Regions from separate parts of the Dyadobacter sp. 22481 genome, predicted to be linked through region 1. Evidence: riboswitches for the same ligand, from Rfam matches in the RefSeq annotation. Region 1 holds a riboswitch; each other region holds the start of a gene.
What was found. Region 1 has a riboswitch for cobalamin ahead of ACTJJJ_RS10470 (TonB-dependent receptor plug domain-containing protein). Riboswitches for the same ligand answer to the same signal wherever they lie in the genome.

Region 1 (3,272 bases):
TTTGTTGAAGGAAAAGGTGGTTTCGCTCATCAGGTTTACAAGCCCGTAACCATCCAGGAACTGAATATTATCGGAAGTAGAATAGCGCTTGCTAACCGCCTGGAACTGGCTCGTATACCGAGTCGACCTGTACTTGAAAAACACATTGATATTTGCCGTATGCTCAGGTACAAAAGCAAGTTGTTTCCCGACAATGTCCTGTGAGTAATTATCGTAGGCTTTTTCCTGGCTGCTTTTATTGAATGCGTAGCCTGCGTCCAGCCCTGGCCGTATCGTGCCGGTCTGCTGCTGGTAACTCAGGTGTAGCTCAATGCCGCGGGCCAGCACTTGTTGCAGGTTCTCGACGCGGAAGCCCATCGACGGGTTCCAGTAGGTCCAGTCTTTGATGCGGTTATGGTAAAAACTTGCGGAAGTGCGCAATGAGCCGCCGAATACTTCCTTGAAGATTTGTTCGAGGCCTATCTCCTTATTCCAGCCTGTTTCCGGGCGGATGCCAGGATTTCCCAGATCTTTCCAATAGCGTTCATTCAGCGTAGGCACGCGGTAGCTGCGGCCAGCCGAGCCTTTGATTTTGAGATTATAATGTATTTTTTGAATTAAACCATATTCCAGCCCTACCGAAGGCGTGAATGGCGGATTATAGCCTGTCACAAACCCTTGCCTGAGATTCACGGACGCGGTAATCCTCGAACCCGGCTGCCAGCGCGTCAGTAGAAAAAAGTCTGTGCGGTTCTCGCTCACGGGCGATTGCGCATAGCCGGGTACACGCGAACGATAATGCGTCCATTCCCCGCCGGTTTTGATGGAAACAGCATTTATGTTGTCTCCCAGACTTAGTGTAAAGTCTTTTTCGACTCTTGACGCGAACTTGTTAGTTACCGAATGGTCGGGGTGGGCGAGGTCGCCTTTGGCATAATCGATGACGTCGCGTACCCATGCTGTGCGCACCGCAAGCGTCCGCACCTGATAGCGAACCATCGTGCGGTAGGCGGTTGTCCGGGTCATTTCACGGCCTTGCTCGTCGTCGGGTGTCAAAGTCAGGTTATTGTCGGTGAGCCAGATATGTGCTGATAACTCCCGGTCATTTTTTGCACGAAAGAACAGGTCTTGCACCATTCCTTTCTGCCAGGTTTCCGTGGGCAAAAGCAGGTAGCTTCTTCGGTAACGCCTTGGATAATCGTTGTTCATCAGTCCGTTGTAGAAGGCTGTTTTTCCGGAAACCGACCATTGATCGTTCAAACTTCCAGAATAGCGTGCATTTGCCTGAAACTGATGGTTATTGAAACTGTCGTGCTGCGATCCTGCCGAAGTCTTGAACGCATCATTATTGACGTTGCTCCCTAGCAGAATGCTTCCACCTACGGCGTCGGAACCTACAATGCTGGCCGCTGAGCCATATTGAACCGAAAGCTGGTCGAAGCCGGCAACGGGAATCGTGGAAAAATCGGTCTGTCCGAGGGTGGGGGCGTTAATATTGAGCCCGTTCCATAAAACAGCCGTGTGGTTGGCAGAAGTGCCTCTGAATGAGGCGGTACTAAGTTGCCCTGGGCCGTAATTCCTGAACGCAATAGGTGTAAATGCGGAAAGCACATCGCTGATATTCTGAAACCGTAGCTGGGCGAGGGAAGTTGAGTCTATGGTCTGTATTTTGAGGCCGCTCATGAATTTTTGAGGAACAAAACCCCTGACTACCACCGGGTCGAGGTCGATGGAGTCTTTTTGCGCATAACAAGGTAGTGCCAGTGCAAAACTTGCCCACAATATCCAGTAACTCACAAATCTCCGGTCGGTAAACACGCTAAATCGCAATGAATGGCGGCGATCTACTGTTTTTCCTCCGAAAACGGGCCGATCAAATGCTTTGGCAGGTCTCCTGGCTCGTCTTTCGCATCCGGTGCCTTCCCGTCGTAAAAACAGTGGCATGAAGAATCGGAGGCAAATTGGCAGACTTACAGTTGCGGGGACAGCTTCCGGTTCTCGCGGAATTCCCTATTAAGCCTAATTGCTGACTAGAAGCAGCTTATGGCACCAAGCGGGTGTAAAGTTAGGTATTTTCGCCGACTTTCCGTTGTGTGTGATAACCGCTATCTTTGCGCAAATTCTGATTGCTTTTGGCTTCTTCTACTGAAAAATTTTCGACCGCGTCTTCCCTGAAAGGCATTTACCTCATGCTGGGGGCCGCTTTTTTCTTCTCGCTCACATCTGCGATCTCGAAATGGCTCGGGAGGGAATTCCACATAGTTCAACTGGTTTTTTTTAGGAATATCGTCGGCGTGGTCTTTATTATCAGCAGCATTTGGAAGCGTCCGCTGAGGCAGGAGGGAGGAAAGCTGGGATTGCTGATTTTCAGGGGAGTAGTGGGGACACTTTCTCTCTACATGCTCTTTTATGCAATTCAAACGCTCGGGCTTGGCCGTGCATCCACATATCAGTACACTTACCCGATTTTTCTCGCGCTCTTTTCCTGGCTACTCATAGGCGAAACGCTGAATGGAAAGGAATGGATGGCCATATTTGTTGGTTTTACCGGTATTTTGTTCGTCTTCCGGCCCGACCTTTCATCGTCGCTGCGAGACAATGCGTTGGGTCTGGGCAATGCTTTGCTTACGGCCGTTTCCTACCTTTCAATCCGGCAGTTAGGCGTGGTGTACGACACACGTGCGATCATTCTCTCTTTCATGCTCAGCGGTATTGTAATGCCTATTTTGTCGATGCTGGTTGGCACCTATTATCCAATGGAGCATTTGGATTTTCTAATAGGTACATTTAAATGGCCGGAGACTGCCTGGCAATGGCTGGGTTTTCTGACCCTGGGGCTTACGGCACTTTTAGGACAAAAAATGCTCACGCAGTCGTTTACCTTCGATAAAGCCGGGCGCGTCGCTGCTGTGGGGTATTCCAATATCCTTTTCTCGGTACTGATCGGCTTTTTGATGGGCGAAGCTATTCCTTCCCTTTCCATGCTGACAGGCATGCTACTGATCATTGCTGGTGGCATTCTGGTGTCTTTGGGCAAAGCAAAAAATGCTTAAAGCCGCTCGTTGAATGCCAGCCGGTTCATAAATGGATCGACAACGGTGACTGATGTATTGCATTCCAAGGCTCCTGTTCCAGGCCGGGACGGTTGTATTTGTAGTGTTTTTCGTTCAGCTCTTGATGAAAGTCCCGCACGCCGGTACATTCGATGAAAATCTTGGCGCCGGGTGTACTGTCGCCGTGATGCTCGGAGAGGTGAAGTGTGACGCCGTCCCGGGAAATTTGCATGTAGAGCG
Region 2 (3,272 bases), 1.6 Mb from region 1:
GATGCATTGAAAGAATGGCAGACGCTCTATTATTAATCCTTCCGCTGGCTGCGGGGTATTTGCTGGATTTATGGCTGGGCGATCCCGACAGCTGGCCACATCCGGTCCGGGTGTTCGGTAATGCCATTGCGAAGGGTGAAAAACTCTTGAACCATGGCCGGTTCCGGTTTTTGAAGGGGACGGTACTAAGCGTACTCCTGGTGGTTTCAGTGTTTGCATTTTTTTATTGGACCAATGTAATACTGATGCAGCTTCCTGTTTTGCTGGTGTTGGTCAATACTATTTGGGTTTATTACGGCCTGGCCAACCATTCCCTCATTGCGGAAGGTAAAAAGGTGTTCAGTGTGTTGGAAAATGAAGGGCTGGACGCAGGTAGGCAACAGCTTTCGAGAATTGTTGGCAGGGATACTTCAAAGCTGAATGCGCAGCAGATACGCATCGCGGTGTTGGAAACAATGTCCGAAAACCTGAGCGACGGAGTCGTAGCGCCCCTTTTCTACTATGCGATAGCAGGGGTACCGGGCATGATGGCTTATAAAATGGTCAACACGATGGATTCGATGCTGGGGTACAGGAATGAACGCTATGAATGGTTTGGGAAATTTGCCGCGCGGCTGGACGACGTGGCCAACTTTATCCCGGCGCGTTTGACAGCGTTGCTGATGGTTTTGGTGACCGGGAGCAAACGAGGGTTACTATTTATCTTCAAATTTGGTGGGAAGCACAAAAGCCCGAATGCCGGTTACCCCGAGGCAGCCCTGGCGGGAATTTTGGATTGCCGCTTCGGAGGGCCGAATGTGTATCAGGGAAAGTTGGTTGAGAAGCCTTTTATCGGCGAGAACGACCGGGTCATCAAGCCGGGCGAAATTACAAGCGCGGCAAATGTTAATCACCGGACTTGCGTGTTGATGGTATTGATGATTCTTCTGTTGATTAGTTCAAGTCTCTGTCTTCCGTGATTTTCTGAACCAACGCTGGCGAAGTGCCGACCAATCTTCGGAAATATCTTCCAGGATCGATTTCCGTAGGATGTCGTCTCGTTTCATGTTGGGAGTGTGCAAATGAATCTTTACAATGATAAGCAATAAAATATCGCTAGTTTTGCGGCCATCCAGGTACACGCATTTCGCGTGATTAAAAGGGAATCCGGTGAAAGTCCGGAACAGTCTCCGCTGCTGTGAGTTCACAACGAGGCTCTTGTATGATGTCACTGGGGTTACCCCGGGAAGGCACAAGGGTTGAACGAGTCAGAAGACCTGCCTGCAAACGCTGTTAATATGGCTTTCGGAAGAAAGGCCGGTGACTCATGACTATTAGAAAAATACTTGCAGCCATACTGCTGTGCGGCTTGCTGGCCGGTTGCAGCACTTCTTCATCGCTTTACGAAAAAGGCGATTCTCATTACGCTGGTCGTGACCTCTTCCCCGAAAAGGCCAAAGTGGTTTATGCCAAGGGCTTCAAAATCAGCTATCACAAGTACTATAAGGTCGTCAGGATCATGAGCCCGTTCGAGAAAGCGACGGATACGCTCACGTATGTGCTGGTACAACGCGGTACGCCACGCCCGATCGGGTACAACGACAGCCAGGTGATCGAGATCCCCGTTAGGAGCATGGTCGCGATGTCGTCGCTGCACATCGGCTTGATCGGGTTCCTGGGCTGCGAGGATATTCTCACAGGTATGGGAAATCTCAAATATGTTTCTTCCGCCAAAGTGCTGGACCGGATCAAATCCGGCCGGATTGTGGAAGTAGGCAAAGATCAGGGGCTTAATGAAGAATTGTTGGTGAGCATGCATCCCGATCTGATTATGGCTACGGGCAGTCCGGTTTCGAAGGTGAGCCGGTATGAGTCGTTACATCAGGCGGGGATTCCGGTGATGGTCAATTCGGAGTGGGTGGAAACCACACCGCTGGGACGGGCGGAATGGGTGAAACTGCTCGCTGCATTGATCAATAAGGAAGGAGAAGTGAACAAAAAGTTCGCGCGTGTGGAGGAGGAATATAAACAGTTGGTGAAACTGACAGCCAAAGTTGCCTTACGCCCCAGCCTGATTACGGGGATGAATTCGAAAGACGCCTGGAATGTTCCGAATGGCGATAGCTACGTGAGCTGCTTTTTCCGGGACGCGGGAGCCTCGTACCATTGGGCGAACACAAAAGCGACGGGAAGTTTGCCACTAAGCTTTGAAACGGTTTATCCGGTTGCGCTGCAGGCCGACTTTTGGCTGAATGTGAGCATTGGAAATGTACAAACCAGGAAAGATGTTCTGGCGCGCGACATCCGTTATGCCGACTTCAAATCATTCAAAACCAACCGTATTTACAGCTACAACAACCGCATGAATGCGCAGGGTGCGAACGATTACTGGGAATCCGGTGCGGTGAACCCGCATCTGGTGCTGGCCGACCTGATCCGCATTCTTCACCCGGAGCTGTTGCCACAGCACGAGTTGATATACTATAAATCAATCAATTAAATGAAAATATACACCAAAAAGGGCGATAAGGGTACCACCGGGTTGTTTGGCGGAAGCCGGGTAAGCAAGGACGACGTCCGCATTGAATGCATCGGCACGCTTGATGAAGCCAATTCGACGATCGGATTGCTGCGCGTAAAGTTGGGCACGGGGCATGAATGGCAGGCTAATCTGCACAAAATACAAAAGGATCTGATGGACATGATGTCCCACCTGGCTCGCCCTTCGGACGCAAAAAAAGAGAACAAAAACCCGATGCCGGTCGATGGAGCGGCTTTTTGTGAGGAGTGGATCGATGCGCTTGAAGCTGCTATGACCTCGCCGTCCGATTACTTTTTGCTACCGGGCGGGAACGAGGTGTCGGCGCTATGCCATGTTGCGCGGACGCAAATGCGCAGGGGCGAGCGGAGGTTGGTGTCGCTGATCAAAACCGACGAGGTAAATGAGGCTATCCCGGCTTATGTCAACCGGCTGTCGGACCTGTTTTTTACCCTCGCACGAGCCGAAATGGACAAGGCAGGCGTTGCGGAGGAAAAATGGCAGCTCTTTTTGTATAAACGCTTTAAAAGTGCGGAGCCGTCATGATCATTTACGTTACGGGCGGTGTCCGCAGCGGAAAAAGCAGGTTTGCGATGGATCTGGCATTGCAAAAAAGTGCCAATCCGGTATATGTGGCTACGTCGAGGGTTTGGGACGAGGATTTTGCCAGGCGTGTAAAACGGCATCAGGAAGAGCGCGGGCCGGAATGGACATTGCTGGAAAGTGAGCGGAATATTCATTTGCTGCCGCTCGC
Region 3 (3,272 bases), on a different contig from region 1:
TAGCCCTGGTTCAGGACGGGATTGTCAATGGAGATAGTCGCGTCAAGCGCCGGACCAAATACGTCTCCATTGTAAGTTTTCCGGTCCAGGACGCTGATTGAATAACCTGCCAACAGCTTATGCTCAATGGAGCCGGTATTGAAATCCAAGGTCAGTTCCAACTGGTTTTGCCACGGTTTGGTAAGGTGGTTAAAGTAAAACGGATACGACCGCTGCAAGGAATCCCTACCCGAGTTAAAGCTCAGCTCTTCCGTGGAGAAATAGTTGATATTGTCGTCATAATACGAGAGCTGGTTCGAGAGACGGAGCTTACTTGTCAGTTGCCGCGTGTATTTCAACTGAAAATCATAGCGGGTGTGTTTCAGAAAATCCTGGGGATCGTTGTAGCGGGTGTTCACATTCATGCCCGGCGCCAATTTGCTGCCTTCCAGCATCGGAATGCCCGCGTCGGTGTCGTACATGTCCTTATTGGCGCCAATGGTCAGGTAGAGCTGATCTTTATCTGTCGGAGTGTATTCCAATGCGAGGTAGCCATTGTTGGTATTCGAGCCTGAACGGCGGTATCCATCGGTGTCCGACATCCCGAAATCTACACGGTAGCGCAATTCGTCGCTGATCGCTCCGCCCGCACCCGCGCGGATGCGCCGGGTATTGAATGTACCATAGCTGGCCGAAAAGTCCGCTTTGAAACCCGCAGTCGGTCTTTTTCTCACAATATTAATAATCCCGCCCAAAGCCGAATGGCCGAACAATACCGAAGCTGGCCCTTTCAATACTTCGATCGACTCCACGTTGGCCAAATTGGTGTTTGGCGCGCTGGTAGAAATGTTGTGACGTTCGTCGCGCACGCCATCCACTAAAAGCACGAAATTAGAAAAACCCCGGATCGTGAAATGCTGGAAACCGCCGTAGGTGTTGTTGGCCCGCACGCCGGTCGTATTTTTCATGGCCTCGCCCAAATCGTCGATGCCGCGCTGCCCGATGGTTTTCGCCGATACTGTGGAAGTCGTGATCGGCATATCGCGAAGGGGAACATCGATTTTGTTGATGCCTGAATACGCCTGGCGCCTGGCAGTACTAATGACTACTTCGGAGAGCTCGTTGGTACTGGTATTGAGTTTATAATTCAATTCCAATGCTTGCCCTTCCTTGACCACGATGTTTTCTTTCTTCGCCTCATGGCCTACGCCGCTGATGAGAAGCGTGTAGCTTCCTGCCTGCACGTTTTTAATGTCAAAACGGCCGTCGGCGTTGGTTACGGCTGCATAGGGAGTGCCTTCCAGACGGACGCTAATCCCGGCGACGGCATCGCTTTTTTCGCTTTGGATGGAGCCTCTGACACGTCCGGGAGCCGCGGCGGGAGCCAGGAGGGAAGCTAGCAACAATGCGCAGGCCAGCAGGAATGAAAATGTTGTTTTCTTAGCTCCGCCGTTAGTCCGCGAACAGCAGGGGGTAGTTTTTTGCATACTTTTAACTAAATGGTTAGATGAGTTAAAAGCTCTTTGCAGCATTTTGAAGCCGCTTTCACAAACAAGCATGAGGAGGAGGCGCCAAACAGGCGCCGGTTTTGCGTGTTTACAAAACCATGGGAGTAATGATCCAGACCGACCTGCTTTATTGCGCGAAAGCGTCGTCCACTGGAAAAGGCAGGTCTCCTGGCTTGTAACATTTATATCATCCTTCCCATCCGAGGCGGACAGTGGATCTGTTCGATATAAATTTTGGGTAGTTACTTACAGTTGCGCGACAGCTCGTGATTTACACACGATTCCCTATTAATTCACTGAAAAGCAAAACCTTTCCTGTTGGAAAAATAAAGTAAAGAACTTCTTTGGACCGCAAATATACGGAACGTATTGAACAATGTTACTTTCCCGGTGAAAGCCCGCGTGGCGGCAAACTTCCCCCAGTTGACTGTAAAACAAACCTGTCTCAGGGTCGTCCGTTTTCATGGTAGGCCTCGGCTCAGGTACAGCTTCCTGAGTGCATTTCTATTTTTGTATTGCAGTGATTAAATTCGTGTAATTCTTAATTTTGTGTTATGGAAAATACAAAGCGGCGCCGGGTTTCCGAATTCAATAGTAAACTGAAATTAAAGGGGTTTAATGTCTTTCAGATCGAGGAGGACGGCCAGGCGACCCGCGTGTACAGCCGGAAGGACTTTTACAAGATCTGCCTGACGACCGGCAAAAGTAAAATTCATTATTCCGACAGGAGCTTCGAAACCGACGGAACCGTGCTATTTTTCGGGAACCCGCATATTCCTTATTCCTGGGAGACGCTTTCAACCAGTTATGTGGGTTACACCTGCCTGTTTTCCGAGGAGTTTCTGATAGCCTCCGAACGCAATGACAGCCTTCAACAATCACCCTTTTTCAAGATTGGAGGCACGCCCATCCTGACTATCTCGGTACAGCAACGGGATTTCCTTAATTCGCTTTTCCAACGCATGATAGAGGAACAAAAAACCGACTACTCATATAAGGACGACCTGATGCGGAACTACATCAACCTGATCATCCATGAGGCGTTGAAACTGCAACCGTCCGAAAATTACAACCAGCGAAAAAATGCCTCCGGCCGTATTGCGTCGGTGTTTCTTGAACTGCTGGAAAGGCAGTTTCCGATCGAAAGCGCGGACCGGCCACTTCAACTGAAGACGGCGCAGGACTATGCTGCCAACCTCAATTTGCACGTCAACTACCTCAACCGGGCGGTAAAACAGGTTACCGGCAAGCCCACCACCGCTCATATTACCGAGCGGATCGTGACGGAAGCCAAAGCGCTTTTACAGCACACCGACTGGAACATTTCCGAGATTGCCTACGCGCTGGGCTTTGAATATCCTACCTATTTCAACAATTTCTTCAAGCGAATGACGGGCACAAACCCGCGCGCGCTCCGAATCGAAGCGGTTTGAAATTCTTAATGATCAGTTTGATTGTTGTTACCTGACGGGCTGTCTGACGGGTATCTTTGTAGTAGGTTGTCGGCGTAGAAAGTCTACTATAAACAATACAAAATGGAAAGCAACAGTCAAGATATTTTTGACCGGATGCGGGCCGGAGAAGTGATCCGGAAAGACGATCCGGGCTATGACGACTTTGGACGGGCCGTCGCGCGAACCATCCGCTTATGCACGCAAATGAATGCCAATGTCACAGACACAGATCAGTTGCGTGAGTGCCTCAGCGAAATCATCGGCACCCCGGTCGACGAATCGACTACGGTATTTCCTCCGTTTTACACCAACTTCGGCAGGTTTACGACGT

Region 2: linked by a shared signal. The riboswitch ahead of ACTJJJ_RS17195 (ABC transporter substrate-binding protein) and the one ahead of ACTJJJ_RS10470 (TonB-dependent receptor plug domain-containing protein) in region 1 are both predicted to bind cobalamin.
Region 3: linked by a shared signal. The riboswitch ahead of ACTJJJ_RS07465 (TonB-dependent siderophore receptor) and the one ahead of ACTJJJ_RS10470 (TonB-dependent receptor plug domain-containing protein) in region 1 are both predicted to bind cobalamin.

The regions. Positions count from the first base shown of each region.
Region 1 covers NZ_JBQENV010000002.1:82,052-85,323, forward strand. Annotated here, with positions in the region: gene ACTJJJ_RS10470 (TonB-dependent receptor plug domain-containing protein) at 1-1,776, opposite strand, end outside; cobalamin riboswitch at 1,847-2,047, opposite strand; gene ACTJJJ_RS10475 (DMT family transporter) at 2,112-3,032, shown strand; gene ACTJJJ_RS10480 (glyoxalase superfamily protein) at 3,058-3,272, opposite strand, start outside.
Region 2 covers NZ_JBQENV010000002.1:1,714,624-1,717,895, forward strand. Annotated here, with positions in the region: gene ACTJJJ_RS17185 (pyridoxal phosphate-dependent aminotransferase) at 1-36, shown strand, start outside; gene cbiB (adenosylcobinamide-phosphate synthase CbiB) at 15-959, shown strand; cobalamin riboswitch at 1,097-1,278, shown strand; gene ACTJJJ_RS17195 (ABC transporter substrate-binding protein) at 1,307-2,479, shown strand; gene ACTJJJ_RS17200 (cob(I)yrinic acid a,c-diamide adenosyltransferase) at 2,480-3,064, shown strand; gene ACTJJJ_RS17205 (bifunctional adenosylcobinamide kinase/adenosylcobinamide-phosphate guanylyltransferase) at 3,061-3,272, shown strand, end outside.
Region 3 covers NZ_JBQENV010000001.1:1,933,704-1,936,975, reverse strand. Annotated here, with positions in the region: gene ACTJJJ_RS07465 (TonB-dependent siderophore receptor) at 1-1,466, opposite strand, end outside; cobalamin riboswitch at 1,629-1,816, opposite strand; gene ACTJJJ_RS07460 (helix-turn-helix domain-containing protein) at 2,042-2,920, shown strand; gene ACTJJJ_RS07455 (DapH/DapD/GlmU-related protein) at 3,023-3,272, shown strand, end outside.